Regions from separate parts of the Caballeronia sp. LZ029 genome, predicted to be linked through region 1. Evidence: predicted binding sites of a transcription regulator. Region 1 holds the regulator's gene; each other region holds the start of a gene.

Evidence for each region. Region 1 encodes LexA, which represses DNA repair genes until DNA is damaged. Its sites were predicted from a motif close to ACTGTATNNNNATACAGT; they were not measured.
Region 2: dinB (DNA polymerase IV) is a predicted target of LexA. The motif match lies at 3,412-3,429, and genes of this name have one in related genera.
Region 3: QCE73_RS19985 (putative DNA modification/repair radical SAM protein) is a predicted target of LexA. The motif match lies at 5,265-5,282, and genes of this name have one in related genera.

The regions. Positions count from the first base shown of each region.
Region 1 is NZ_JARUXO010000001.1:1,348,877-1,358,553, forward strand. Features, by position in the region: gene nodI (nodulation factor ABC transporter ATP-binding protein NodI) at 1-16, opposite strand, end outside; gene QCE73_RS06465 (universal stress protein) at 316-825, shown strand; gene QCE73_RS06470 (DUF2939 domain-containing protein) at 843-1,442, opposite strand; gene QCE73_RS06475 (hypothetical protein) at 1,532-1,858, opposite strand; gene lexA (transcriptional repressor LexA) at 2,075-2,752, opposite strand; gene QCE73_RS06485 (sulfate ABC transporter substrate-binding protein) at 3,012-4,046, shown strand; gene cysT (sulfate ABC transporter permease subunit CysT) at 4,140-5,045, shown strand; gene cysW (sulfate ABC transporter permease subunit CysW) at 5,042-5,950, shown strand; gene QCE73_RS06500 (sulfate ABC transporter ATP-binding protein) at 5,967-7,037, shown strand; gene QCE73_RS06505 (CysB family HTH-type transcriptional regulator) at 7,073-7,999, shown strand; gene QCE73_RS06510 (asparaginase) at 8,031-9,023, shown strand.
Region 2 is NZ_JARUXO010000004.1:136,746-146,422, forward strand. Features, by position in the region: gene QCE73_RS26605 (ATP-binding protein) at 295-1,644, shown strand; gene QCE73_RS26610 (response regulator transcription factor) at 1,810-2,493, shown strand; gene QCE73_RS26615 (DUF3563 family protein) at 2,518-2,712, opposite strand; gene QCE73_RS26620 (hypothetical protein) at 3,007-3,372, shown strand; gene dinB (DNA polymerase IV) at 3,539-4,723, shown strand; gene QCE73_RS26630 (TauD/TfdA dioxygenase family protein) at 4,862-5,761, shown strand; partial or broken gene QCE73_RS26635 (ABC transporter substrate-binding protein) at 5,793-6,200, shown strand; gene QCE73_RS26640 (DUF6471 domain-containing protein) at 6,572-6,802, shown strand; gene QCE73_RS26645 (metallophosphoesterase) at 7,381-8,226, shown strand; gene QCE73_RS26650 (hypothetical protein) at 8,249-9,358, shown strand; gene QCE73_RS26655 (hypothetical protein) at 9,384-9,677, shown strand, end outside.
Region 3 is NZ_JARUXO010000003.1:130,262-139,938, forward strand. Features, by position in the region: gene QCE73_RS19950 (ABC transporter substrate-binding protein) at 1-740, opposite strand, end outside; gene QCE73_RS19955 (LacI family DNA-binding transcriptional regulator) at 869-1,957, opposite strand; gene QCE73_RS19960 (phytanoyl-CoA dioxygenase family protein) at 2,169-2,969, shown strand; gene QCE73_RS19965 (aldose 1-epimerase) at 2,966-3,898, shown strand; gene QCE73_RS19970 (hypothetical protein) at 3,911-4,213, opposite strand; gene QCE73_RS19975 (hypothetical protein) at 4,523-4,888, opposite strand; gene QCE73_RS19980 (hypothetical protein) at 4,958-5,179, opposite strand; gene QCE73_RS19985 (putative DNA modification/repair radical SAM protein) at 5,295-6,506, shown strand; gene QCE73_RS19990 (UdgX family uracil-DNA binding protein) at 6,506-7,930, shown strand; gene QCE73_RS19995 (SDR family NAD(P)-dependent oxidoreductase) at 7,933-8,721, opposite strand; gene QCE73_RS20000 (DUF4410 domain-containing protein) at 9,353-9,677, shown strand, end outside.

The sequences.
Region 1 (9,677 bases):
ATGTTTGATCAGTCATGCATTCGTGACGCAGGAAAAATCGCGTAGGGGAAATCCAGCGGGCTAGTGTAATCCATTGCACCAAGGCGATGCCTGGCGTGCAACCGCGTGCGGCGAGCGCGTGTCAAACCTGTGCGACGGGCGCCGAACCGGTTCCGGCCGAAAGTGCCAGAGGCTTGTCCGTCGGCGTGTTCGGAGTTCTGGCACGGTGCGAGCTAGCATGTTCGCGTCGGTAAGCGTTTTCCAGCGTTGTCACCCAAAGGGCGACGCACGATGATGAAGCAACGCCGCGGGTAAATGTTGGCCAGGGAGGTCATGATGGAAAGCTACCGAAAAATCCTGCTCTGCTATGACGGCTCCAGAGAAGGTCGCAAGGCATTGCGGCAAGGCGCGAATCTCGCGCTGGATCTGAATGCCGAAACGCACGTCCTCGCGGTGGTGGACATGCGCTCGAGCATCGCGCAGAGCGCCGGACTGCTAACCGATATGGCCTGCGGACGCTTCGAAGAGGCCGCGCGCGACATTCTGCAGGAAGGTGTCGAATGGCTGCGCGAACGCGGTCTTCAGGCGCAGGGACACTTCGCGTTCGGGCATCCGATCGACGAGATCGCCGCGCTTGCCGAAAGCCTTCAGGTCGATCTCGTCGTGGTCGGGCATCGCTGCCGCAACGGTCTCGCGCGCTGGTGGATGGGCGCGGGCAACACGCCCTTGCTCGACCGCGTGAAGTGCAGCATTCTCGTGGCCGTGTGTCAGGCGGGTGAATCGGCGGAGGCGGAAGACGAAGCGGCCTACGCGGCCAAGCCTGTCAAGGCCGAAGCCGGCGCCTGAAAGCCGGCGCCTGATCGTCAGCCGTTGAGATCGACCGCGACGAGCTTCCATGACACGAGGCCGTAGCGGTGAAAGATCGCCGAGTAACGCGCATCGCCGGCGCCGTGCTGATACGTGACGACGAACGTGTTCAGGCTTCGATAACCGGCGGTGGTCTGCGGCGGTTCCTTGGGCGCCTGCTGCGCGGCCGTGACGCCCGAGGCCGGCGCGTTCGACGGCGTTGCCGGTGAACCGTTTCCGGCCTGCGGCGGTTGCTCGCCCGGATCGCCGCGCGGCGGAATGCCGTTGAGAATCGCCGCGACGCCGTCCGGTGTCGCATATGAATCGACGAGAGGACCGACGAGCGCCGCGCCGATCATCGCCCCGATGATTGCGAGCGGATTGCCGCTCTTTTGAATATCGACGCGGCGCGTGAGCAGCGCGCCGACCTGTTCCTTGAGGCTCGCGCGCAGCGCGGGAAAATCCACGTACTGGTTGACGGTCTGCGCGTCGCGCGCATCGGCCGCGCGTTTCACTCGATTCAGCGCGATATAAGGTGACGCGTAAATAAAAGCGAGCGCCGCGACGAGAATCAGGACGACGAACGCGGTAGCGACAGAGCGGGTAGTGCGGGACATGCGACGACGAAGCCTCTTTGCAAAACGTGAATCCGGGATTGACCACGCCGGCGCGCGATAAATCCCGTGAATTCACGTTCCGCCCCGATTCAAGCGAGGATGCCGCCGGCGAGCCCCGCGTCTTCCTCCGCGATGCACCGGTCGATCATGCGCGACACTTCGTCGATCTTGCCCACCAGAATCACGCGCGATTGCCCGCGATACACGCGCACCGGCGCGCGCTGTTCCGGCTCCGCGTGCACCGTGCTGCTCAACGACACGCGTGCGAAAGCAGGCTGGCGGGACGGCAGCGCGGGCATGTCGTCGAAGAGGTCGGGGGCGGTTTCGGCGTGCGGCGTGCCGCATGCGATCAGCGTGCGCAGATGGCGCAGGCGGCCAAATTGACGGAAGGGCAGCAGACGGGCAAAACGTTCCATGATGACTCTCCAGACGATAGGACGCACCGCGGCGCACCGCGCACGGCGGCCGTCATGCTTGTTGTGTTTGAGCCGCCTCGACTGAGCGTTAAAGCGGTTGGTGAGGCTATCTTGCGATGTCAATGGGACATTTCTTGTCCCATTCTTATCTCTTTCTGAACGTGAGCGAACGATTTGCCCGCGGTTTTCGCCTCCCGCCCTTGCCGGGCGGAGACTTCAGAACTCGCCAGAACGAATCAGGCCAACCGCGATGCCTTCCAGCGCGAAATCGCCGCTGCCGGAGCGCACGAAAATGTTCTCGTAGTCCGGATTCTCGGCGATCAGCTCGACCCCGTCCGGACGGCGTTTCCAGCGTTTGACCGTGACGTCGTCGCCCAGACGCGCGACGACGATCTGCCCGTCCTTCGCCTCGGTGCGCTTCTGCACGGCGAGCAGGTCGCCGTCGAGAATGCCGGCGTCGCGCATCGACAGGCCGCGCACTTTCAGCAGATAGTCCGGCTTGCTGGAGAAGAGCGCGGGATCGCAAGCGTAATGCTGCGAGATGTGTTCCTGCGCGAGGATCGGGCTACCTGCCGCGACGCGCCCGACGAGCGGCAGCGACAGTTGCATGATGCTCTGATGCGGCAGCGTGAACTGATGCGGCAGTTCTTCCGAGCGATCGATGCGCGAGGCGTCGCCGAGCAGCCGGATGCCGCGCGACGAGCCCGCCGCCAGTTCGATCACGCCCTTGCGCGCCAGCGCCCGCAAGTGCTCCTCGGCCGAATTCGCCGAGCTGAAGCCGAGTTCCGCCGCGATCTCGGCGCGCGTCGGCGGAAAGCCCGTGCGGTCGATCGCGCGCTGGATCAGTTCGAAGACCTGCTGCTGGCGCGCGGTAAGTTTTGATGTCTTGGTCACAGGCTCTGGCCCCTGGGTGCACTGTATGGATGGACAGTTAGCTGTATTTTTATACAGTATTTTGCGCTTTTCAAGCTTTACTTTAAGTTCGCCCGCCCGCCGCAGCCGAGGAGGCGGTTCGCCGCCGCCGTCGCTTCTTCCGTCCAGGAATATGCTTCTTAGCAGTTTTACGTATAAAAAAGTGAATAACGATTATTTCTAATCATATAGACGCCTCGATAGACTGATTCCGTCAATTCGATAAGACGGAGAACGGGGAATGCAAAGCATCAAACTGGGATTGGGCAAAGGCGCGCGGCGCGTGCTTGCGGCGGCGGCGCTGACGGCGGCGGGCGTCGGGCTGGCTGCGTCGGCGTTCGCGCAAACGTCGTTTCTGAACGTCTCCTACGACCCGACCCGCGAGCTGTATCAGGACTTCAATCAGGCGTTCGCGAAGAAGTGGAAGGCCGACACGGGCGAAACGGTCACCTTCAAGCAGTCGCACGGCGGCTCGGGCGGACAGGCGCGCGCGGTGCTCGACGGTCTGCAGGCCGATGTCGTGACGCTCGCGCTCGCCTACGACATCGATGCGCTCGCGTCCAAAGGACTCGTCAACGCGGACTGGCAGAAGCGTCTGCCGGACAACGCGTCGCCGTACACATCGACGATCGTGTTTCTCGTGCGCAAGGGCAATCCGAAGCACATCAAGGACTGGGACGATCTGGCCAAGCCCGGCGTGTCGATCGTCACGCCGAATCCGAAGACTTCGGGGGGCGCGCGCTGGAACTATCTCGCGGCGTGGGCGTATGCGCAGCACAAGCCGGGCGGCAACGACCAGACCGCCAAGGACTTCGTGACGAAGCTCTACAAGAACGCCGGCGTGCTCGATTCCGGCGCGCGCGGCGCCACGACGAGCTTTGTGCAGCGCGGCCAGGGCGATGTGCTGATCGCATGGGAGAACGAGGCGTTCCTCTCGGTGAAAGAGTTCGGCACGGACAAGTTCGAGATCGTGGTGCCGTCGGTGAGCATTCTCGCGGAGCCGCCGGTCGCGGTGGTCGACAAGGTCGTTGACAAGCACGGTACGCGCAAGCTCGCCGATGCCTATCTCAAGTATCTGTACAGCGACGAAGGACAGCAGATCGCTGCGCGCAATTTTTATCGGCCGCGTTCGGACAAGGTGCCTGCTGAACTCACGAAGCAGTTTCCGAAGCTGAAGCTCTACACCATTGACGATACGTTCGGCGGCTGGACGAAAGCGCAGAAGACGCATTTCGCGGACGGCGGCGTGTTCGATTCGATCTATCAACCGCAGTAAGCGAAAGAGCGGGCGACGCGGCGCGTCAATGACGCCGCGCGCCCCGAAGCAGCGACGCGCCCAACCCCGGCGCAAGACAAGGATCAATCAAGGATGACGACCCTCACATTCAAGAAGCCGAGCGCGCTTCCCGGGTTCGGCCTGACGCTCGGCATCACGGTGGCGTACTTAAGCCTCGTGGTGCTGATTCCGCTTGCCGCCACCTTCGCGAAGACCGCGACGCTCGACTGGGCGCAGTTCCTGCGCGCGGTTACGTCGCCGCGCGTGCTCGCGTCTTATCGGCTCACGTTCAGCGCGGCGCTCGGCGGCGCGCTCATCAACGCGGTGTTCGGCTTTCTCGTCGCGTGGGTGCTCGTGCGCTACACGTTTCCGTTCAAGCGCATCGTCGATGCGATCGTCGATTTGCCGTTCGCGCTGCCGACCTCCGTCGCGGGCATCTCGCTCGCCGCGGTCTATGCCGGCAACGGCTGGATCGGGCAATATCTCGCGCCGTTCGGCATCAAGGTGGCGTTCACGCCGCTCGGCGTGCTCGTCGCGCTGACGTTCATCGGCTTGCCGTTCGTCGTGCGCACGGTGCAGCCGGTGCTCGAAGAGTTCGAGCGCGAGCAGGAAGAGGCCGCCGCGTGCCTCGGCGCGACGCGCTGGCTCACGTTCCGCCGCGTCGTGCTGCCTTCGGTGTTTCCCGCGCTCCTGACCGGTTTCGCGCTCGCGTTTGCGCGCGCGCTCGGCGAGTACGGCTCGGTGATTTTCATCGCGGGCAATGTGCCGATGAAATCCGAGATCACATCGCTGCTCATCATCACGAAGCTGGAACAGTACGACTACGCCGGCGCGACCGCGCTTGCCGTCGTGATGCTGTGCGTGTCGTTCCTGATGCTGCTCCTCATCAACACGCTGCAATGGTTTCTCCAGCGGCGCACGAGCAAGACGGGTGCGGCGCCTGCCGTCGCCGCCGGGCCTTCGCTGCATGTCGGACATCCGGGCGGAGGTCAGGCATGAGCACGCCCGATAGCAAAGCGCTTCCGGTGCACGCCGCCGCACGCGTGCGCGCGAGCAGCCTCAATCCCGTCACCGAACCGCGCGCCGTGCGCTGGCTGCTGACGGGCATCGCGCTCGTGTTTCTCGCGCTCTTTCTCGTCGTGCCGCTCGTCGCGGTGTTCGTGCAGGCGTTCGCGAAGGGCATCGACTATTACTTCGAGTCGCTGAAGGATCCCGATGCGTGGTCCGCGATCAAGCTCACGCTGATCACCGCGGCGATCGCCGTGCCGCTGAACGTCGTGTTCGGGCTGGCCGCTTCGTGGGCGATCGCGAAGTTCGACTTTCGCGGCAAGGCGCTCCTGACCACGCTCATCGATCTGCCGTTTTCGGTTTCGCCGGTGATCTCCGGTCTCATCTACGTGCTGATTTTCGGCGCGCAAGGCTGGTTCGGTCCGTGGCTCGCCGCGCACGACGTGCAGATCATCTTCGCCGTGCCGGGCATCGTGCTCGCGACGATCTTCGTGACGTTTCCGTTCGTCGCGCGCGAGCTGATTCCGCTGATGCAGGCGCAGGGAAACGACGAAGAGGAAGCGGCGCACGTGCTCGGCGCATCGGGCTGGCAGATCTTCAGGCGCGTGACGCTGCCCAACGTGAAGTGGGGCCTGCTCTACGGCGTGATTCTCTGCAACGCGCGCGCGATGGGCGAGTTCGGCGCGGTATCGGTGGTGTCGGGGCATATTCGCGGCCAGACCGACACGATGCCGCTGCACGTCGAAATTCTCTACAACGAATACAACTTCTCGGCCGCGTTCGCGGTGGCGTCGCTGCTTGCGCTGCTCGCGCTCGTGACGCTCGCGCTCAAGCTCCTCGCGGAGCGGCGCATGTCGCAAGCCATCGGCGAAACCCGGACACCCGCACAGAATTGAAGAGGCCGACAACATCATGAGCATCAACGTTCGCAATCTGCAAAAACGCTTCGGCGATTTCACCGCGCTCGACAACGTCACGCTCGATTTTCCGGCGGGCGAACTGGTCGCGCTGCTCGGGCCTTCGGGCTGCGGCAAGACCACGCTTTTGCGCGTCATCGCGGGCCTCGAATTCGCCGATGCGGGACAAGTCGTGCTGCATGGCGAGGACGTCGCGGCAGTCGGCGCGCGCGAGCGGCAGGTCGGCTTCGTGTTCCAGCATTACGCGCTCTTCAGGCACATGACGGTGTTCGAGAACGTCGCGTTCGGCCTGCGTGTGAAGCCGCGCCGCGAGCGTCCGAGCGAAGCCGTGATCCGCGAGAAGGTGCATGAACTGCTGAAACTCGTGCAGCTCGACTGGCTCGCGGAGCGTTTCCCGTCCGAACTGTCGGGCGGACAGCGGCAGCGCATCGCGCTCGCTCGCGCGCTCGCCGTCGAGCCGAAAGTGCTGCTGCTCGACGAGCCGTTCGGCGCGCTCGACGCCAAGGTGCGCAAGGAACTGCGTAGCTGGCTGCGCCGCCTGCACGACGATCTGCATATCTCGACGCTCTTCGTCACGCATGACCAGGAAGAGGCGCTCGAAGTGGCGGACCGTATCGTCGTGATGAATCATGGCCGCGTGGAGCAGGTGGGCAGTCCGCAAGACGTGTACGATCATCCGCAGACGTCGTTCGTGTACGAGTTTCTCGGCGCGGCGAACCGGCTGCAGGGCAATGTCGATGCCGGCGGCTTTGTCGTCGATGGCGCCGCGAGCCCGATCGCCGCAGAGGCGCATTTCAGGGGCCGGGCGCTCGCGTATGTGCGTCCGCACGATCTCGCGCTCTATCCCGCCGATGGCACGCATCGCGATGGCATCGTGGTCGGCGTGCGGCGCGTCGTGACGCTCGGCGGTTCGGTGCGTGTCGAGCTCGAGGGCAGCGCGGGCGGCGTGATCGAGGCGGAACTGGATCGCGAGGCATGGCGCGCGCTCAGGCTCGATGTCGGCGACGGCGTGACGGCCGTGCCGCGCGCGCTGCGCGTCTTTCCGGCGCCGTCGCCGGCGCAGTGAGATAACAACATAAAAGGATCGCGGAGAGGTTTCACATGAATTTCCAGCAATTGCGCTTCGTGCGCGAGGCCGTGCGTCAGAACATGAATCTGACGGAGGTCGCCAACGTGCTCTATACGTCGCAGTCGGGCGTGTCGAAACAGATCAAGGATCTGGAGGACGAGCTCGGCGTCGATATCTTCATTCGCCGCGGCAAGCGTCTCACGGGTCTCACCGAGCCGGGCAAGGAGGTGCATCAGCTGATCGAGCGGATGCTGCTCGACGCCGAGAACCTGCGACGCGTGGCGCGCCAGTTCGCGGATCAGGACAACGGCCATCTCGTCGTCGCGACGACTCACACGCAGGCGCGTTACGCGTTGCCGAAGGTCATCCGCCAGTTCACCGAGGTGTTCCCGAAGGTGCATCTCGCGCTGCGCCAGGGCAGCCCGCAGCAGATCGCGCAGATGATCATCAATGGCGAGGCGGATATCGGCATCTCGACCGAGGCGCTCGACCGTTATCCGGATATCGTCACGTTTCCGTGCTATTCGTGGCACCACACGGTCGTCGTGCCGAAGGGTCATCCGCTCGTCGGCCGCGAGAACATCACGCTCGAGCAGATCGCCGAGTATCCGATCGTCACTTACGACCAGGACTTCACCGGACGTTCGCACGTCGACCAGGCGTTCGCGAGCGCGGGCGCGATTCCCGATATCGTGCTGACCGCGATCGATGCCGACGTCATCAAGACGTATGTCGAGCTCGGCATGGGCATCGGCATCGTCGCGGCGATGGCGTACGACGCGAAGCGGGACACCGAGCTCGTCGCGCTCGATACGCAGCATCTGTTCGAGGCCAGCACGACGCGCGTCGGCCTGAGAAAGGGCGCGTTTTTGCGGGCGTATGCGTATCGATTGATCGAGATGTTCGCGCCGCAACTCGAAGAAGCGCAGATCGCGGCCCAGCTTCGCGAAACGGCGTAATCCTCATGCCGGCTGATTTACAATCGCCGGCATGAATACTTCCTCTCTCCCTCGCATCGCCGTGCTGGCTACGGGCGGCACCATCGCCGGGTCCGCCGGCGACGCATCGAAGACGGCGGGCTACAAGGCGGGCGTCGTCGGCGTCGACAAGTTGCTCGATGCCGTGCCGGCGCTCGGTTCAGTGGCGCGCATTCACGCCGAGCAGATCGCGAGCATCGACAGCAAGGACATGAGCGCCGCGCTGTGGACGACGCTCTCATCGCGCATCGACGAACTGCTCGCGCAGGACGATATCGATGGCGTGGTCGTCACGCATGGCACCGATACGCTCGAAGAAACGGCGTATCTGCTGCATCTCACGGTGAAGAGCACGAAGCCCGTTGTGCTGACGGCGGCGATGCGCCCATCGACTGCGCTGTCCGCCGATGGCCCGCTCAATCTGCTGAACGCGGTGACGGTCGCGGCGTCGAAGGACGCGGCGGGCAAGGGCGTGCTCGTCGCGGTCAATAACCAGATTCATAGCGCACGCGATGTCACCAAGACGAGCACTTACGCCGTCGATGCGTTTCGCTCGCCTGAGACCGGCGTGCTCGGTTTTGTGCAGGACGGGCGCGTCGAGTTTCAGCGTATGGTCGTGCGACCGCATACCGTCGCGAGCGAGTTTTCCGTGACCGGTCAGTGGCCGATGGTCGAGATCGTCGCGAGTTACGCGGATGCATCGCGGGTGATGGTCGATGCGCTCGTCGCGGCGGGGGTGCGGGGGATCGTTGTTGCCGGGACCGGTAATGGCTCGATGCATGCGACGCTTACGCAGGGGCTTGCCGATGCCGTTTCGCACGGCGTCGCGGTCGTGCGGGCGTCGCGCGTGGGGGCGGGGCATGTGATGCGCAACGGCGCCGCGAATGATGACGCCATCGGGAGCGTCAGTGCGGGGACGCTTAACCCCTATAAGGCGCGGGTTTTGTTGCTGCTTGCTCTTGCTTCGGGAGTTGATGACTTGCAGCGCGTTTTTGATGTTTATTAGGGGGTTTTTTGTTTTGGTTCGGCTTCTATGGATGGCCTGTTTTCGTGGTGGTCTATTTGCACTGCCCCTCCCCGGGGCGGGGGTCACTTTCTTTGCTGCTGCAAAGAAAGTAACCAAAGAAAGCAGCTTCTCTTCGCCCGCGGTCACACGCACGTTGGCCATGCTTGCCAGCCGCCCGTGGCACTCGCCTAAGTGTCGCCCTCGAAGGAACAATCGGGCTTGGCTCGCGCACGGTCTGACGCCCGAGACGATTCAGCGCGCTGGTTCAGCACGAAATGGCATCGGCACAGCGCTACGCGCTGCCGTTGGGTATGCGAGGGAAACCATCGAAGAAGAAGCACACGCACACCCGATTGACCCATCGGCCGCGTAGCGGGCCGGAGCTATTTGGTGCTGAACCAGTTTGGTGTGTGGTGCGATGGGTCAGACCGTGCGCGAGCCAAGCCCTTGTCTGCTTGTGGGGGCACTCGCTACAGGCGGGCCATTAGGCCAATCGCCTGTGCCGCGGCCGGTGTGAAGTGCTTAGGCTGGGGATAGCTGTTTCTTTGGTTACTTTCTTTGCAGCAGCAAAGAAAGTGACTGCCGCCCCGCATAGGGGCAGTGCTAATAGACCGACACGATCACAGGCAATCCATAGAAAACCAAAAAACAATC
Region 2 (9,677 bases), on a different contig from region 1:
TCGCTGCTCGACGAAGCGCGCGGCGCGCTCATTCAACGCTAATTCTTCGCGCTTACGCTTCTTTACGTGGACGGGCGGCGCGCTTCCCCGGCACTTAGCGGCCCGCTCCACGTTTCTCGACTCTCCTCAGCCCCTGGCGTCGGCCGTCATCGGACCGACGCCTTTTTTCTTCCACGCGCTCAAGGCGCAACGGTCATGCACATGTCGTCTTTCAGACCGAAATCTCCGGGAATGTCGCCTAAAATCGAACGGACTGTTGAATCGCCCCGTTCCTTTCCGAAGCGGCGGACCCGAATGATCAAATCATTGAAGAATCAACTCGTCGTCGCGCTCGGGCTGCTCGTGAGCGTGATCGGCGTCGTGCAGGGCGTGAGTTCGTATCAGTTGAGCCAGACCGGCATGAGCGCGCTGCTCGACATGCGGCTCGAACAGGTGGCGGCCCGTCTGCGCGAGGGACTCGCCGACAGCCTGCCGAAAAATCCCGCACGCGGCACGCAGGACGAGCGCGACGTGGTCGCCGTCGTCTGGAAGCCCGGCGAGGATGTGCCGTTTCGCACCACCGACCCGTCGCTGCATTTTCCGCGCGACGCGCAGCCGGGCTTTTCCGGCGTCGACGTCAACGACGAGCACTGGCGCATCTTCACGCGCCAGGAACCGACCATGACGATTCAGGTCGCGCAACGTTCGTCCGTGCGCCGCGAGATCACGCAGGAAGCCGCGACGCAAACGCTCTGGCCGATCGCCGTCCTTTTGCCGCTCGTGTGGATCGCGGTCGCGCTCGTCGTGCGGCGCTCGCTGCGGCAGTTGAACGAACTCGGCGCGGAGGTGCAGGCCATCGACATGGGTCATCTGCAACCGCTGCCGACGGTCGGCGTGCCAACTGAGATCGAGCCTTTCATCCATTCGATCAATACGATGATCGAGCGCCTCGCGACATCGATCGAAAAGGAGCGCAAGTTCATCGCCGACGCGGCGCACGAGCTGCGCACGCCGCTCACCGCGCTGCAGCTTCAGGCCGACAATCTCGCGCCGCATATCGTCGCCGGCAATCAGGAGCGCTTTCAGGAACTGCGCAAGGGCATCGCGCGCAGCGGCAAGCTCATCGCGCAACTGTTGCGGCTCGCGCGCGCCGATGCGCCCGTGAACGGCGCGCCGCTTGCACGCGTGGATCTCGCGGAAGTGGTGACCGACGCCGTCGCCGACGTGCTGCCCATTGCCATCGCGCGCGGCATGGACATCGGCGCGGAGGAAATGGTGAATGCGCACGTGCGCGCGGTGGAGACGGACATCGGCATGGCGGTGAAGAATCTCGTGTCGAACGCGGTGCGCTATACGCCGGATGGCGGCACGATCGACCTGCGCATGCGGCGCGACGGCGACATGGTCTGGATCGATGTGGTCGATGACGGCCCGGGCATCGACGAAGCACTGCTGCCGCGCGTGTTCGACCGCTTCTTCCGTGCGAACCCGGACGTGGAGGGCAGCGGGCTCGGCCTGTCCATCGTGAAGGCGATCGCCGCGCGCTACGGCGGCGACGTCACGCTCAGAAACCGCGGCGACGGGCACTCGGGCATCGTCGCTTCGATCGGCTTTCCAGTTGAGGAAGTCAGCGAAAACGCCGCCGTGCCGGCATTGCACACATAAGGATTTGCGCGCGCATTTGCGCCGATTACAATGCATTCGCTGCGTGGCGCGAAGCGATCCTCGTCGATCGGAAAAGAGTCGAAAAGACCGGTCGTGCGTTTCATCTCCTTCGGCCGCATTCCGGGCGCCTGGCGCGCGCCATTCTCGCGACCCGCGAGGTGGAACATGCGAATTCTCCTGATCGAAGACGACGTGCAGATCGGCACGAGCCTCATGCGTGCGCTCAAGGACGCGGACTACGCCGTCGACTGGGTCCGCGACGGCAACGCGGGCCGCGAGGCGCTCGACGCCGCCGAATACACCGTGGTGCTGCTCGATCTCGGCCTGCCGGGCATGACGGGCATCGAGTTGCTGCGGCAGGCGCGCACGGCCGGCAATGCGACGCCGGTGCTGATCCTCACCGCGCGCGACGATGTCGATACCCGCGTTCAGGGCCTCGATCTCGGCGCCGACGACTATCTGCTCAAGCCGTTCAACATGCCCGAACTGCTCGCGCGCATCCGCGCGGTGCTGCGGCGCAAGGCGGGCTACGCGGTTTCGCGCCTCGGCGACGATTCCATCTGCCTCAATCTCGATCAACGCACGCTCACCTGCGGCGAGACTTCGGGCGTGCTCTCCGCACGTGAATTCGCGCTGATGCACGCGTTGCTCGAACGCCCGGGCACGATCTTCTCGCGCGATCAACTGGAAGACCGCCTCTACGGCTGGGGCAAGGAAGTGGAGAGCAACGCGGTCGACGTGCTGATCCATTCGGTGCGCAAGAAATTCGGCGCGGGCGTGATCCGCAACGTGCGGGGCCTCGGCTGGACCGTGATGCTCGGGCAGGCGGGCCGTGAGGAAGCCAAGTAGCGCACATTGCATGGGCGGCGCGGCTCATGGCTGATCGTGATGCCGCCCGAGCGCGCCGCAGAAGTACATGCTGTAGTCGTGATCCTGCGTTTCGACCTGGCGCATGCGGCGTTCGAGATCGGCGAGATCGTTCGACGACGCGAGATAGGCGTCGCGGAGATCGTCCGTCGTGCGCAGGGAGAAGAGATTGTCGATGGACTGCGAAAGACGTTCAAACATGATGTGCTCCCGTCGTTGAGAGAAGGCCGGTAAGAGTGGGGCCGACGCAAAGCAGGTTATGCCCGGCGAATTAGAGAAGAATGAGAGCGCAGCCGAGCGCCTTCTCATGCGCGAATCCGCTCTTCGCATGACGAAGCGTTCGCCAACGCACCGTGCATCGGATCGCACTGCGGGCAGGCACTGCCGCGCCGCACCATCCCGTGCTATCGTGCTTTTATAGGGGTGACGTGCGGGTTTCCATGCGAGACGCCGTGCGTGATTCGCGTTCGTCGATCGTCTCTCGTGAAGGCCGCCATGAACGATGTGTCTCGTATCCTCAGTGCCCGCGACCGCGTCGAGTTGCTCTGCTGGCTCACGTGCGGCAGTCTCGGCGCGTATTACCTGAACGGCGACTGGCCGGCGGCCTCGTTTCACGTGCAGGCCGCGCACAAATGGCTCGACCGGCATCAGCGGCTCGCCGACTGGCTCACGGTCGCGAAGCTCGCCGCCATCGCACGCGAAATCGCCACGCAGCATTGCGCGATGCTCGAAGCGGACTGGGCGCGCGAAGCCGTCGAGGAAATCCTCGACAGTGAAGACCTCAACTATCAATCGGATGTCGTGCGACAGGTGTTCGACGATTGCCGCCGCGCACTGGCGGAAAAGCGCACGCCGGAATGAGCCGGCAATCGCACGCACCGGCAGGCTCTAGCGCGAATTACTGTATGGATGTACAGTAAGCCATTTTTATTGCCTGGCGGCACTGCCTCAGCATGTTCGGTGCGTTCGTTCCTGTCGATTTCGCTTTGAGCGCGTCTCGTCGCGCGGCGACACTCTGATCGCCGCGATGGACACGCCGTCTCCCGCAAACGCACCCGCACCGCGCCGCATCGCGCATCTCGACATGGATGCGTTCTTCGCATCGGTCGAACTCCTGCGCTATCCGGAACTGCGCGGCATGCCGGTCGTGGTCGGCGGCGGCCGCAGCGCCACGCCCGAAACGCTGGCCGACGGCTCGCGCCGCTTCAGGCGTCTGCGCGACTACGCGGGGCGCGGCGTCGTGACCACGTCCACTTACGAGGCGCGCAAGTTCGGCGTCTTTTCCGCGATGGGCATGATGAAGGCCGCGCAACTCGCGCCCGACGCGATCCTCCTGCCGACCGATTTCGAGTCCTATCGCCATTACTCGCGGCTGTTCAAGGCGGCCGTCGCGACATTCACGACGCAGATCGAGAATCGCGGCATCGACGAGATTTATATCGACGTCAGCGATCTCCCCGGTGAGCCGGCCGATATCGGCCAGCGGATGAAGGACGCCGTGCACGACGCGACCGGACTTACGTGCTCGATCTGCATCGCGCCGAACAAGCTGCTCGCGAAGATCGGCTCCGAGCTCGACAAGCCGGACGGCCTCACCATCCTCACGATGGACGACCTGCCGACGCGCATCTGGCCGCTCGCCGCGCGCAAGGTGAACGGCATCGGCCCGAAGGCGAGCGAAAAGCTCGCGGCGCTCGGCATCGTGACCGTGGGCGATATCGCCGCCGCCGATCCCGGATTCCTGCAAACGCACTTCGGCGGCACGTATGCCGCGTGGCTCGCGCGCATCGCGCAAGGCCAGGACGAGCGGCCCGTCGTCGTGAGTTCGACGCCCAAGTCGATGAGCCGCGAAACCACCTTCGAGCGCGACTTTCATCCGAAGCAGGATCGCGCGACGCTCTCGGCGGAGTTCACGGGTCTGTGCACGCGTGTCGCCGAAGATTTGCTGCGCAAGGGCTATGTCGGGCGCACGGTGGGCATCAAGCTGCGCTTCGACGATTTCCGCACCGTGACGCGCGATCTGACCGTGCCTGTCGCAATCGCCGATCCCGTCGAGATTCGCCGGGCCGCGACCGAATGCTTGAAGCGCATCGTGCTCGATCGCCGGATCAGGCTGCTTGGCGTGCGCGTCAGTGCGCTCGCCGGGCGCGATGAAAGCGGGTTTGTCGAGCCGGTGCAGGTCGAATTGCCGTTCGACGCGGGCGGCGACTGAGCAGATCGGCGTGTCGTATCGATTCTGACAAACCCTTATCGCACCGGCGCATAACGAAAGCTCGCATCCTTCGTTGCCGGCTGAATCGCCGCGCGTTAGATTGATAGCTTCCCCGAGGTTATCGATTCGACCGTGACGATTCAGACTGCTCCCGCTTCACTTGCCGCATCCGGCGAAGCCGCCGATCAATCCATCGAGATTCGCCAATTCGACGCGCCGCTCGGCGCCGAAGTGATCGGACTCGATCTGTCGAAGCCACTCTCGAATGCCGATTTCGCGCGCATCCACCGTGCGCATCTGGATCATCACGTGCTCGTGTTTCGCGATCAGCGCATCACGCCCGACGAGCAGGTCGCGTTCAGCAAGCGCTTCGGCCCGTTGCAGATCCACGTGTTGCATCAGTTCGGGCTCGCGGGGCATCCGGAAGTGCTGATCGTGTCGAACATCGTCGAGAACGGCAAGCCGATCGGCCTCGGCGATGCAGGCCATTTCTGGCATTCGGATCTCTCGTACAAAGAGAAGCCCAGTCTCGGGTCGCTCCTCCACGCGCAGGAATTGCCCGCGCTCGGCGGCGACACGCTCTTCGCGAATCAGCATCTCGCGTGGGATGCGCTGCCCGCGCATCTGCGCGATGCGATCGAGGGCCGCGCGGCCGAGCACACGTATCTCGCCAAATACGCCGAGCTGCAACAACGCAGCCCGTGGCGGCCCAATCTTTCGGCGGAGCAGATCGCGCACGTCAAGCCGGTCACGCATCCGATCGTGCGCACGCATCCGGAAACCGGACGCCGCGCGCTCTTCGTCAGCGAGCATTTCACCACGCGCGTGATCGGCTTGCCCGAAGACGAAAGCCGCGCCCTGCTCGCGGAACTCTTCGCGCACAGCACGCAGCCCGAGTTCATCTACCGCCATCAATGGCGCGAGCGCGACATGGTGTTCTGGGATAACCGCTCGGTCATGCATCTCGCGGCAGGCACGCCGGACGATCAGCGCCGCAAGCTGTATCGCACGACCATCGAAGGCGACGCGCCTTTCTAAACACAATATCGCTTGATTTACGGGGTTTTCGATGCATTCTCGATCAGGGAAGGGCGCGCTGCGCGCCTTCGTTGCCGCGCTCGCGGTGTCGCTCGGCATCACGTCGGCGAGCGTTCATGCCGAAGGTACGTTGCGCATCGCCGAGCAATTCGGCGTCGTGTATCTGCTGCTCAATGTCGCGCGCGATCAGAAGTTTATCGAGCAGGAAGGCAAGAAGGAAGGTCTCGATATCAAGGTCGACTGGGCGAAGCTGTCGGGCGGATCGAGCGTGAACGACGCGCTCCTGTCCGGCTCGGTCGATATCGCGGCGGCGGGCGTCGGTCCCTTGCTGACGATCTGGGATCGCACGCACGGACGGCAGAACGTGAAGGGCGTCGCGTCGCTCGGCAATTTTCCGTATTACCTCGTATCGAACGATCCGCGCGTGAAGACCATCGCCCGCAGTCTGCAACTCTTCCCCATAATTCTGTAATCCGCATCCCATAATTTTGAAGAGCCCTCGAAACCGACCGACCAGCGGGGTCCGCGTGGAGCATAAATGTGAGAATGACTCACATTATTGCCCGGAGGCCGGCTATTGTAACGAAATAGAGAGCAACCTTTTTTTCCACATTGTGAAATGTTCGTTAATTCGCCCGGGCTCACCGCGTTAGCATGACGGGGCGGTTAGCCTCGGGGAGCCGGGATGGGTGGATGACACGGTAACAGTGGCTGCGCGCATTTATAACTAAAAAATCGCGAATGTGCGATTTAAAACGCGACCTGTCTGCGGCGCGGAATAATCCAGCTTTATACTTACAAACTTGGCGCATGACTGACTGGTACCAAACGGCTAGAGCCGTGCTCCGCGCCGAACTTGTTCGGCAAGACATTAGCTACCGTCATCTGGCAGGTTTGTTAGCGCAAATCGGTGTGGCAGAAACCGAGAGGTCCATCGCAAGCAAGCTTTCCCGCGGAAGCTTTAGTTTTGCGTTCTATCTACAGTGCATGAAAGCTTTAGGTCGGGCTGAAGCCCGCATCGACATGACCGTAGTGAAATAACCCGAGCCGACCAAATCGTCTCGACTGCATCGGCACCAGCCGACCTCAATTCTCCTCCGCATTCTTGTCACCACAGTCTTTTGGAATGCGTTCGAGACATTGATTCGAGCGCAGCGTCTAAGACAGCAACGCGGCCCACCGCGAAAAAGAAATGACCTGGTGGCTTCGTGCCTGGTCCTCGAACTGGCCCAAGTACCCCATTCTGTTAAGCATTTGCATAGTGTCATATATGCGACTAAGATGGCGTATATAGAGATTTCGGCCGGAATAAAACAGGAACGTCGATTTGTCCTCATACCTAAGGTTCGATTAGTGCTTTGCGCTCTGGTAACGATGCTGGCCCTCTCGACGCAGCGATTATGCGACGCAATTCGGACCCCAGCGCAGGTAATTGTCTGAGTTCTGGCGCGTCGAGTTGACGTATCGCTAGGCGATGCGCTTACGCGTTTTGTGGCGCAAAGCGGGCCGGCAGACGGGAAGTGGCACTTCTCGCGATTTACCCGGATGGCGAGATGTCGCGTTGCTCTTAGCACGAAAGACAACAGTCTCCTCCGGTAGACGATTGCGGCAACTGGACGATGCAGATTCAACTTGCCTCCGACCTACATCTTGAGTTTCTCGCGTCGCCATTTCCTGGGGAGACGCTTATCAGGCCGGCTCACGGAGCGGACGTGCTCGTGCTCGCAGGAGACATAGCGTCGGGAGCCGACGCCATCGAGCTGTTCGCAGACTGGCCCGTGCCGGTGATACTCATCGCCGGAAATCACGAGTTCTACAGCCGCGACTTTGCGACCACGCTTGCTCAGTTGCGTGAGCGGGCCGACGGTACATCTGTACGCTTCTTGGAACGGGACGTAGCTGATTTCGGCGGTGTGCGATTTCTCGGCTGCACGCTGTGGACCGATTATCGGCTGTACGGCGTGGACCTCCGGGCGAGCGCCATGCAGCAGGCGCAGCGATTCTTGAATGACCACCGGAAGATTCGATATGGGGCTGGCGAGCGATTTCTCCCAGCGGATGCATTGTACGAACATCGCGAGTCGTATGCGTGGCTCTCGGACCAACTCGCCACATTCTACGACGGACTCACTGTCGTTGTGACGCACCACGGTGTGCACCCGCTGTCAGCGCATCCAAGATACAAAGGCCCAAGCAGAGGGTTTCTTGGTCCGGAGGCTGACCTTTTAAACGCAGCGTTCGTCAACGACCTATCCGAGCTCGTTGCACAAGCGAATTTTTGGTTCCACGGGCACGTGCACGACAGCTTTGATTACAGAATCGGCAAGTGCCGAGTTGTGACCAATCCTGCCGGCTATGCGAGCAATCGCTTCATGCTTGCGGACATCACGAAACTGAGACTTGAGAACGAGAACTTCCAGTTCGCGTGCCTGATAGACACGTCCGAATCAGAAACGGCTAGGTAGATGACCATAGGGGAGCGGGTCCGTGAAGGTCTCCAGTTTGATTGCAAAGCTCAGCACGCTTGACCCTGACGCTGAGGTGCTACTGATATCGGGATGCGCCGACATATCTGAAGCGGAAGAACTGCGACGTGTTGAGCCGCAGGTCGATTGGCGCTGCGAGGTTCGTTTTCGTGACGACGGTCTTTCCCAATCGCTTCATGCTCCGTCCCACTTTGGCGTCACTTCCAATTACGATGAGCAATACGACAGGTCGGTTGCGGAGACGGTTGTACTTCTTGCCGGGCGCGACGCGAATTTGGACTATATGTTCGAGGGCGATTTCGCGCCTGACGTTCGCGAGCTGAACGAAGAGTGCATTGAGGATGAAGTGCTGCGCAGTCGGCGAGGCATGCTCGAAGACGGCACGCTCATTTCGCGCGAGTTGCTTCTTCGCCTGCTGTCCATCACAGCCGAGCAGCTCGACGGCCTAGTAGCGCAAGGCAGCATTTTTGACATCTGCGTTGATGGAGTCTCGTACTATCCGAGCATTTTCGCAAATCCGCGAATCAACGCTGAACGCCTTCAGTCCGTCTCCCGATTGGTTCAGCCTGTAGACGCGTCTTCTAGGCTGGACTTCTTGCTTACAGAATGGGGCCACTTAGGTGGCCGCCGTCCAATAGAAATGCTCGATTATATTAAAGACTACAGACGAGTTCGTAATTCCGCGATGGTGCGGGCCCAAGAGTCCATGAGAACTGTGGTCAAATTTTTCGAGGGACAGCACGAAGAGGCACTCCTTGAGGCAGAGCCGCTCTACCGCGTAGCCGCAGAGCTGGACCCACGCATGCCACTCTGGCGTCGTGCAGGAGCGACGCTGACCGAATTCGGCTTCGAATATCCTTTTGCGCCGTATCCACAAGTCAATGTTTTTACCGCTTTCATCGAGAAGTCGTTTGAGGGTGAATCGGGCACCGTCTTCGAGGGAAGGGTTTGCGTCCATCGTGTAGACGGCGGATGGAGAATATTCGCTGCTTGGCCTCTTGGCGATACGACAGACGTGAATGAGACGTTGCGTTGCGGAGCGGAGGACATTGTATCTGTCGCGAAGGTCGCCTTCGAATATCTGAAACGCTTGGCTGCAAAGAAAGCTTGATAGCTAGCGCAGCAAGGAGGACATCGTGGTCACGAGTGTTACAAGTGAGCCCGTCGCAACCGAACGAACTTTCGTCGCAGACGACGAGGTGCATAGAGACCTCGATGCGGACACTGAAGCCTTGCCGTCTATCACGCTCGAAATCTTCGACGGCAATGTCCCTGCAGTTACTGATACATCGGAATGCCTTTGCATGGTGGAAGGTCGAGTCTATGCGTTTGGTGCGCCCCAGTTCGAAACACTTGACGAAGTCGTAAAGCTCCTTGAAATCTGCGTCGAGAAATACGCTGCGCCGGAGTTCCCGCATGACTCTGTAACC
Region 3 (9,677 bases), on a different contig from region 1:
AGCGCCATTTCATCGTTGTGCGCATAGACGGCGGTCACATCCGGATGCGCCTGCAGCAGCGTCTCCATCACCTGGCGGCCCTTGTCGCGGGCGAAGTCGCCGCTCTGCGACGCGACGATCTTCATGCCCGAATTCTTCGCGATGACTTCGTCGAAGCCCTTCTTGCGATCGTTCGCGGCGGAAGCGCCCGTCGAGCCTTCCAGTTCGATGATGGTCGCTTTGCCGTTGGTCGCCTTCACGAGCCAGTCGGCGGCGCGGTGCCCCTGATCGATGAAGTCCGAGCCGATGAACGTGATGTAGTCCTTGCCCGCCTTCGCCATCGACTGGTCGATGTTGCGATCGACGAGAATCACCGGAATGCCAGCCTTCTTCGCCTGCATCACGACGGGCACGAGCGGCTTCTCTTCACGAGGCGGAAACACCAGCAGATCGACGTGCTGCGCGATCATGCTCTGGATGTCCGAGACCTGCTTGGCCGCCGAGCTGTTGGCGTCGGTCATGACCATCTGCCAGCCGCATTTCGCGGCGATATCCTTGAAGCTCTTCGTTTCCGCGAGACGCCACGGGTTGTTGCTCTCCGTCTGCGCGAAGCCGACCTTCAACGGCTTCTTGTTCGGGATTTTCGGCAGTCCGTCATCGGCGGCGTGGGCGGCGGTGAAGCCGGCCGCGAGCGTCAGGGCGGTCAGTGCGGCGGCGAGCGGGCGCAGGCCCAGGCGCGATTTCTTCTCTAGCGACAGCATGTCTTCCTCCATAGGATGGTTTGCCTTTTTCTAGTAGTGCCGATGCTTGTGTTGCCCGGTCTGCCTGCTGCGAGAGTGGTCATGCGTACTGCGACTTCGGCGATTATTTCATCGCGTTTTATTACTGGTCAATCGTTAATATTATTAATTGCGAGCTGTTTTGCTACGGTGATTTCCCTGACCGAGCCGCGTTCGATCAGCGGACCGTCGAGCTTCACGGTGCGGCGTCGCACCGGCGCGCCCGCGGCACGGTTTTCTTCTTCCTGAAGCAGTGTCTCGACCGCCCAGCGCCCGAGCTCGTAGTTCGGCAGCACGACGGTAGAAAGCGGCGGATGCGTGTGCCGCGCGATTTCCTGATCGTCATAGCCGAGCACGGAGACGTCGTCGGGTACGCGCAGGCCGAGTTGTTTGAGCGCCTCGATCGCGCCGAGCGCCATCAGGTCGTTCGCGCAAAAGATCGCGGTCGGCGGATTCGGCTCGCGCATCAGCGAGAGCGTTTGTTCGAAGCCCGTGCCCGGACTCCAGTCGCCTTCGCGCACGAGCTCCGGCGCGTATGGCAAGTCGGCCGTCGCGAGCGCGGTCCGATAACCCTTCAGCCGATCGCGCGCCGCATCCTGCCACGGCTCGCCGTTGATATAACCGATGCGCTTGTGGCCTGCGGCCAGCAGATGATCCGTCGCGGTGTGGCCGCCCGCGACCTCCGCGGGCACGACCGACGACACGCTCGCATCGCTCGTATAGCAGTTGAGCAGCACGGTCGGAACCCTGGCCAGGAGCGCGGGCAAGGTCACCCGGCGCGTATAGACCGTCGCGTAGATCACGCCGAGCACGTTCGGATTGCCGAGCGTCGCGTCGAGCACGCGCGCCTCGATCTCCGCGTTGCCGTGCGTCGAATAGACCGCGAGCATGCGCCCGTTGGCGAACGCGGCATCGCGCGCGCCGTCGATGCTGACGACCGGATGCGGGCTCGTCGAAATTTCGTCGGCGAGATAGACGATCAGGTTGCGTTCGCCCTGACTCTCCAGTGCGGCGACCGGTTCGCGCTGCGTCATGCGATAGCCGAGCTCCTGCGCGGCGCGCAGCACCTTGTCGCGCGTAGTGTCGGAAAACTTCGCGCCGCTTGCGTTGTTCAGCACGAGCGAGACCGTCGATTGCGAGACTCCGGTGAGCTTCGCGATGTCGGTCATCGTCGGGCGGCGTTGCGTGGATTTTTTCATTGTGCGTGCCGCGTGCGGCGTCTGAAGCTTCCGCGAATCGTGTCGCGCGGGCCGGAGGAACTTGCCACTAATATTAGTGATGAATGCCGCGGAAAGCACGAGTTTATTGGTCATTTCGAATCAGGGTTTTCACCGGTTATTACTAATAATATTGACGAACGGATTACACGCGTGCGATTCTGTCCTCGCACTCGCAACGAGGAGAGGGCGCATGGGCAAATACGACGAGAGCACGCGAGACGCGTTCGCCGAAGCGTTCGAACGAGACGGCTTCGTGCTGTTGCGCGACCATTTCCCACGTGCCGCGCTCGAAGCCTGGAACGATGCCTTCGCGCCGCTCTTGCATCCGCATATCGAAGCCGCGCGCGAAGCATCGACGAGCGGTAATCGCGGACCGGGCCGCTACTACGTCACGCTGCCGTTCGAAGGCGCGTTTGCGGACCCGTCGATCTTTTGCGATGAAGACATCGTCGGGATCGTCGAGCGCGTGGCCGGGCGCGATCCGGTGATGTGTCAACTCGCCACCGATACGCCCGTGGCCGGCTCCGAATACCAGGACTGGCATCGCGATACGCCGGCACTTTTCGACGACGCGCCCGAGACGCCTTCATTTCAGCTTGCGGTGAATTTCCCGCTCGTCGATGTCGATGAGCGCAACGGTCCGCTCGAAACGACGCGCGGCACGCATCGCATGTCGCGGGACGACGCGCTCGCCGGTCTGGAGGCAGGGCGCTTCGCTGCCGAGCAGGTGCCGATGAAAGTCGGCGACGTGATGATTCGCGATGTGCGCGGGCTGCATCGGGGCACGCCGAATCTGAGCGGCGAGCCGCGTCCGATGGTGGTGATCGGCTACAGCCGCGCGTGGTACTTCCGGCCTGAAGTGCATATCGACGTGCCGCGCGACGTGTTCGCCGAACTGCCGGCGCGCGCGCGGCGTCTGCTGCGCTTCAATCCGCTGGTCGAGAAGACGGCGCGCACCTTCGACGAAAGTTACCGGCAGTTCGCATATTGAGCGCCGCACTGTCCGACACGCTCGTCGAGCTGCGTTACGGCGCACGGCGCGTGCTGCTCGCGCCGCATGTGGGCGGCTCGATCGCGGCCTTCGACGAAACACGCGATGGCCGTTCGATCGACTGGCTGCGTCCCGCGACGCCCGCCGCGCTCGCCGCCCGCGATCCGCTCGGCATGGCGAGCTTTCCGCTGCTGCCGTATTGCAACCGCATTCGCGATGCGCGCTTTCGGTTCGACGATGCGCTCGTCGATCTGTCCGGCGATGGCAATGCCTTTGCGCATGCGCTTCACGGCAACGCATGGCGCTTGCCGTGGCGCGTGGGCGAGGTGTCGGAGTCGCGCGCGTGCCTGCATCTTTTGCACGAACCGTCGCGCGCAGCGGCGCATCACTGGCCGTTTGCCTATGAAGCGACGCAGCAATTCGCGCTCGATGCCCACACGCTAACGGTCACGATCTCCGCGCGCAACCTGTCCGATCGGCCGATGCCCTTCGGCATGGGACATCATCCATACTATCCAAGGACGCGAAACACACGCGTTCACGCACGCGTCGCGGCGATGTGGCATAGCACGCCCGATCTGCTGCCGACCTATGCGGGAGCGCATCCGTGCGTCGATGCGATGGCGTCGAAAGAAGGCATGTCCGCCGATGCATTCGATCTCGACAACAACTTCGCCGGCTGGGCGCGCACGGCGACGATCGCGTGGCCGGACGAAGGGCGCGCGATCACGCTCGACGCCGAGACGCCGTTCGATCACATGGTGGTGTACGCGCCGGCGTCGCATCCCGATTTGCTCTGCGTCGAGCCGGTGAGCAACGTGGCGGATTGGGTGAACCTCGATACCGACCACGCGATGAAGGGCGGCGCGGTGCTGAAACCGGGCGAGTCGGTCACCGCGTCGTTCGCGTGGACGACTCGCGTCGGGTAGGACGATGTCCGCTTACTGACCGAAGAAGATGTCGCAGCGGGCCGCGTCGCGGCAGCCGCTCTGAGCGCGACCGCTCGCGGATGCGTTCGCGCCCGCGGCCATGCCGCCGTACGCGGCGTCATCAGTCTGGGCGGCTCGCATTGCGGCGGTCTGGTCTTGCTCGGGCGTGGCTTGCGACATGTACATCGGACGCATCGTCTGAACGAGTTGCTGCGCGTCGGAGGGCATACCCTGAGCGTGTGCCGTCCCGACATTGGCGACGATCGCGCACGCGGCCATCATCGCGAAGAGTTTTGGATTGACTTTTGCCTTCATGCTCCAGCTCCTTGAAACGAATGCACAAGCAGCCGGGAAACACGATTCTCGGACTTCTTGCAGCTTTATCGATGGATGGGATCGAGCGCAATGGCTAACTCGCCGAAACATGCTTCGCCCGACGCGGCGATAGAAGACGCATCGGCGCAATGGATAGCGCTCAGGGCTTAAGTTACGGCGATGCGGGAGCAGGAGAAATCCCTATCTCGTAGGGATACTTTGGTGGGGAGTGCCGCCGAGTGGAAGGAAAAACGCGCTCGGGCTCACGAAGAGGCCCGAGCGCGCTTAAGCATTAACGCTTCGATACGTTTAGTTCGACTTGCCGGCGCCGCCACTCGACGCACCCGAATCCATACTGCTCTTCTTGTTCTTGTGCATCTTGTTGCTATGCGACGAGTCCATTGTGCTCGCGCCTGAAGCGCCCGACGTCGTGCCCGTCACACCGTTTGCGTTCGGCGTGCTCATGCCGGTCCCGCCCTGGCCAGCGCCGTTGCCGCCGGCCGTACCGCCACCGGCACCGCCGCCCTGCGCGAACGCTGCGCCCGACAAGCCCAGCATCATTGCCGACACAAGCAGAGTTCTCTTCGCGTTTTTCATGGTGTCCTCCCGTTGATCGATGGTCTCGATGTGCGCCGCCTCGCAAAATGCTGCGGCGTCACCGTTTGAGTAGCGCAATCGCCGTGCCGCGCGCAAGCGCATGCGGCGGCGATGCGTCAGACCATGCCGAGGGAAGACACGCGATGACTAAGCGAGCGCCTCGTCACACCATTCGATGGCCCACGCCCGCGCGCAGTGGATAGCGTCCGATTCGCTCGCAAAGGAATCCAGTTCGCCGGATTCGAAAACTTCCACATGCGCCGTGTGTTCGTCCGGCAGATGTGTGATCTTCGCGTGGGCGTAGTAGCTGCCGTCCTGGTCGTGATGCGCGGTGCAATCGATATGGAACGTCTTGTAGTCGAATCGCATAAAGGGGCTCCGGGAAAATGACTCGCGGGCAGGCGCGAAGCGTGCGCAAGCATATTTGCGTTTGACTCCTTACCTCTCGTGAGATACTGTATATACATACAGTATCATATTCAAGATGGATCTCTACGAAAAGCTCGAAATCCTCGCCGACGCTGCTAAGTACGATGCGTCATGCGCGAGCGGCGGCGCGCCGAAACGCGAGTCGCGCGGCATCGACGGCCTGGGCGCCAGCACCGGCTCAGGGATCTGCCACAGCTTCACGCCGGATGGCCGCTGCGTCTCGCTGCTCAAGATTCTGCTGACGAACTTTTGTCTCTACGACTGCCGTTACTGCATCAACCGCCGTTCCAGCAATGTGCCGCGCGCGCGCTTCACACCGGACGAAGTCGTCAGCCTCACGCTGGACTTTTATCGCCGCAATTACATCGACGGACTTTTTCTCAGTTCCGGTGTAATTCGTTCATCGAACTACACGATGGAGCAGCTCGGTCTAGTCGCGAAGATTTTGCGCGAGAAGCATCATTTTCGCGGCTATATCCATCTGAAGACGATTCCCGATGCCGACCCCGGTCTCATCGCGCAAGCGGGACGTTACGCCGACCGCCTGAGCGTGAATATCGAGTTGCCGACGGAAATCAGCCTCGAGCGTCTCGCGCCCGAAAAGAGCGGTCGCACGATCAAGCTGGCGATGGGCAATATCCGCGTCGCGCGCGAGGAGTCGGAAGCGGAGCCGCGTGCGCCGCGTTTCGCGCCGGCAGGACAAAGCACGCAGATGATCGTCGGCGCCGACGACACCGACGATCGCACGATCCTCGGCACCGCGGAAACGCTGTACGGCTCATATCAGTTGAAGCGCGTCTATTACTCGGCGTTCAGTCCGATTCCCGACAGCCCGTCGGGCGTGCCGTCGAAAGCGCCGCCGCTTTTGCGCGAGCATCGGCTGTATCAGGCCGACTTTCTGATGCGCGGTTATGGGTTCGCGGCCGCCGAACTGCTCGCCGAGGCTGGCAATCTGCCGCTCGATATCGATCCGAAGCTCGGTTGGGCGCTTGCGCATCGCGACCGCTTTCCGGTCGATCTGAACACCGCGCCCGCGCGCATGATCGCGCGCGTGCCGGGCATCGGCATGCGTAACGCTAAGCGTATCGTCGAGTTGCGGCGCGCCCGGCGTGTGCGCTATCAGGATCTCGTGAAGTTGCGCTGCGCCATGGACAAGGTGAAGCCTTTCGTTGTCACGGCGGATTACCGGCCGCCGCTCGCCGAGGCGCCCTCTGACAATCTCCGGCGCGCGCTCGCCACAGAGCCCGTGCAGCTTTCGCTGATCTGATGCACGTCCTCATCATCGACGACGATTTCGACGCCTGGCGCGCCGCTGCCCTCGATGTGCTCGCGCGAGGACTCACGCCCGAATCGATCGACTGGCGCACACCGCAAGGGGAACCGGCGCTGTTCAGCGAACCGGCGCAACCGGTAAGCGGGGCAAACGCGGCGGACGCGCCGCAAATTCGCGTCTCACGTGAGCTCGCGTCGCTCTTGAAGGACGCCGCGCATTTCCGCGACGCGCATCGCTGGAGCTTTCTCTATCGCGTTCTCTGGCGTTGGGCGCAGGGCGACCGCGCGGTTGCATCGCCCGCCGATGAAGACGGCGCGCGCCTCTACAAGATGGCGAAGGCGGTGCGCCGCGCGCAGCACGACATGATCGCGTACGTGCGCTTCCGGCAGCGCGAGGCGTCGCTCGGCGCGCCCGAATATGTCGCGTGGTACGAGCCCGGGCACGACGTGCTCGCCTGGGGCGCGGAGCATTTCGCGGCGCGCATGGGACGCTCGACCTGGCTGATCGCAACACCCGACGGTGCCGCCATGTTCGATGGCGAGCGTCTGCAACTGGAACGCCGCCGCGCGCTGGCATCGGAACATGCGGTCGATACGCCCGACGCCGCCGAAGCGCTCTGGATGACCTACTACGGCAGTATTTTCAACCCCGCGCGCCTGAACGAATCCGCGCTCGAACAGCATATGCCGGTGCGTTTCTGGAAAGGGCTGCCGGAAGGCGCGCTCATTCCGAAACTCGTGAGCGATGCGCGCGGCGGCGCACGACGCGTCGCGCAGGCGCAAAGCGTCGGCGCGCTCGGCGGCAGGGCGGTGCAGGTGCAGGCGCAGGACGCACAGCCGGAACGCGACGCGCCCACGTCGCTCGACACCTGCCGCCGCTGCGATCTGTGGCGCAACGCGACGCAGGCGGTGCGCGGCGCTGGTCCGTCCGATGCGCGCATCATGCTGCTCGGCGAACAGCCCGGCGATCAGGAGGATTTGAAGGGCGAGCCGTTCGTCGGCCCGGCGGGGCAACTGCTTCACGACGCGATGCAGCGTGCCGGCATGCCGCGCGAGCAGGTCTATCTGACCAACGCGGTGAAGCATTTCAAGTGGGAGCCGCGCGGCAAGCGGCGTCTGCACAAGACGCCCGCGCAACAGGAAGTCGAAGCGTGCTCGTACTGGCTCGAACAGGAGTTGCACGAGGTCGGCGCGCGCGTGATCGTCACGCTCGGCGCGACCGCATTGGCGGCGCTCTTCGGACGACGCGCGACGTTATCGGCGCATATCGGGCGCGTCGTGCCGTATCGGGACAAATGGGTCGTCGCGACGTATCACCCTTCGTATGCGCTGCGGCAGAACGACGAAGCCGCGCGCGAACGAACCGTCGCGGCCATCGTCGAGGCGCTTGAAAAGGCGCGCGAACTCAGCCGCCGATAAGCTCAGAACGCCGCGCGAATCACGCCGCCGTCCGCGCGCAACGCCGCGCCGTTCGTCGCCGATGACAGTTCCGAGCACACATACGCCACCATGTTCGCGATTTCCTCGGGCGTGATGAAGCGCTTGAGAATCGACGTCGGACGCGCTTCCTCGAAGAACTGCGTCTCGAAGTCGTGAAAGCTCTTGCCGCCCGAGAGCTTTTCGACGAAATCGGTGACGCCTTCGGAACTCGTCGGCCCCGGCAGCACCGAATTGACCGTGACGCCCGTGCCCTCGCAGGTTTCCGCGAGGCCGCGCGCGATCGAAATTTGCGCCGATTTCGTCATGCCGTAGTGAATCATCTCGACGGGAATCTGGATGCCGCTTTCGCTGCTGATGAACACGACGCGGCCCCAGTTCTGCTCCTTCATCTTCGGCAGATACGCGCGCGCGAGCCGCACGCCCGACATCACGTTGGCGTTGAAGAAGCGCAGCCATTCCTCGTCGGCGATTTCCTCGAACGGTTTCGGATCGAAGATGCCCATGTTGTTGACGAGAATATCGACCTGCGGAAAGCGCTTCACGAGTTCCGCGACCTGCGCGGCGTCCGAGACGTCGCCGGCGAAGCCTTCGGCCTGCGCGTTCGGCACGAGTTCGCGCAGCTTCGCGAGCGCGGCATCGACGGAGGCCTGCGAACGGCCGTTGACGATCACGCGCGCGCCTTCGCGCGCCAGCGCCACGGCGATCGCATGACCGATGCCTTTGGTCGATCCGGATACCAGCGCGAGCCTGTTGGCGATCTTGAGATCCATCTGTGCTCCTTCGAACGAGTTTGCGGATTGCGTCGACGCGCCTGCGCGACGGGTTCCGAGGATGGTAACCATAAGCGGCGCGGTTTGCAGCAACCGTGCGCATCATTGAAGATATAAACTGCACTTAGGAGCTTTCTAGTTAGGATAGCAGAATAAAAAAACTATACTGCGCGTAATCGATCTTCTCCCGGTAAGCGTCATGAACGCGCATGTCAAGCCGAAGCCTATCTATGTGGGGTTCAACAACTTCGAAAGTCTGATCATGCACGGGCTTCTATCTGTCCGAGGATTACGCGTTCCAGTCTGAGCCATCAGGGCAGCATGAAATTCGAAGGCAGCTTCGGCCGCTGGTTCGAATCGAGGCGCAACGAAGCCGGTCACAACACGCCTGGATAGTGAGCGTCAATCCGATCGATCCGCTGGGTTCCAGAATCCGCGTAAGCCTTGTCCCACGGGCGTCAGCAGCGCGTGAAACCCCGCGACATAAATGCTCGATAGCCTCCGTCGCGGCCATCGCCCATAGTTGCGTCTGCGTGATCGAGAACGAAAGCAGCAGCGAGAACCGAGAGCCGTGTCACGCATCCACGAATCCACACATTAATCGCCGGCGCGGCCGGCACGGAGGCGCAACATGTCCAGCTCGATCAAATTCTCGTCGCTCAACGCGGTCTTCAAGAAAGCGCGCGGCGCGGCGCTGGCAGGCTTGGTCGTCGGCACGGCGCTGCTCGCCGGCTGCGCGAGCAATCCCGCGCAGGCATCGGGCCAATACAACCAGTACGGCGGCCAATATGTGCAGACCGTCGCGGCCGCGCCCGCCGTGCGTCCCGACAACATCTACGTCTACACCTTCGCGAGCGATGCGAGCGAGGTCAAGCTCGACAACCACGGCCTGATCTCGAAGATCGGCTCCGCGATGTCCGGTGACTCGCAGGCGCAGAAGCAGGCGCAGGACGCCG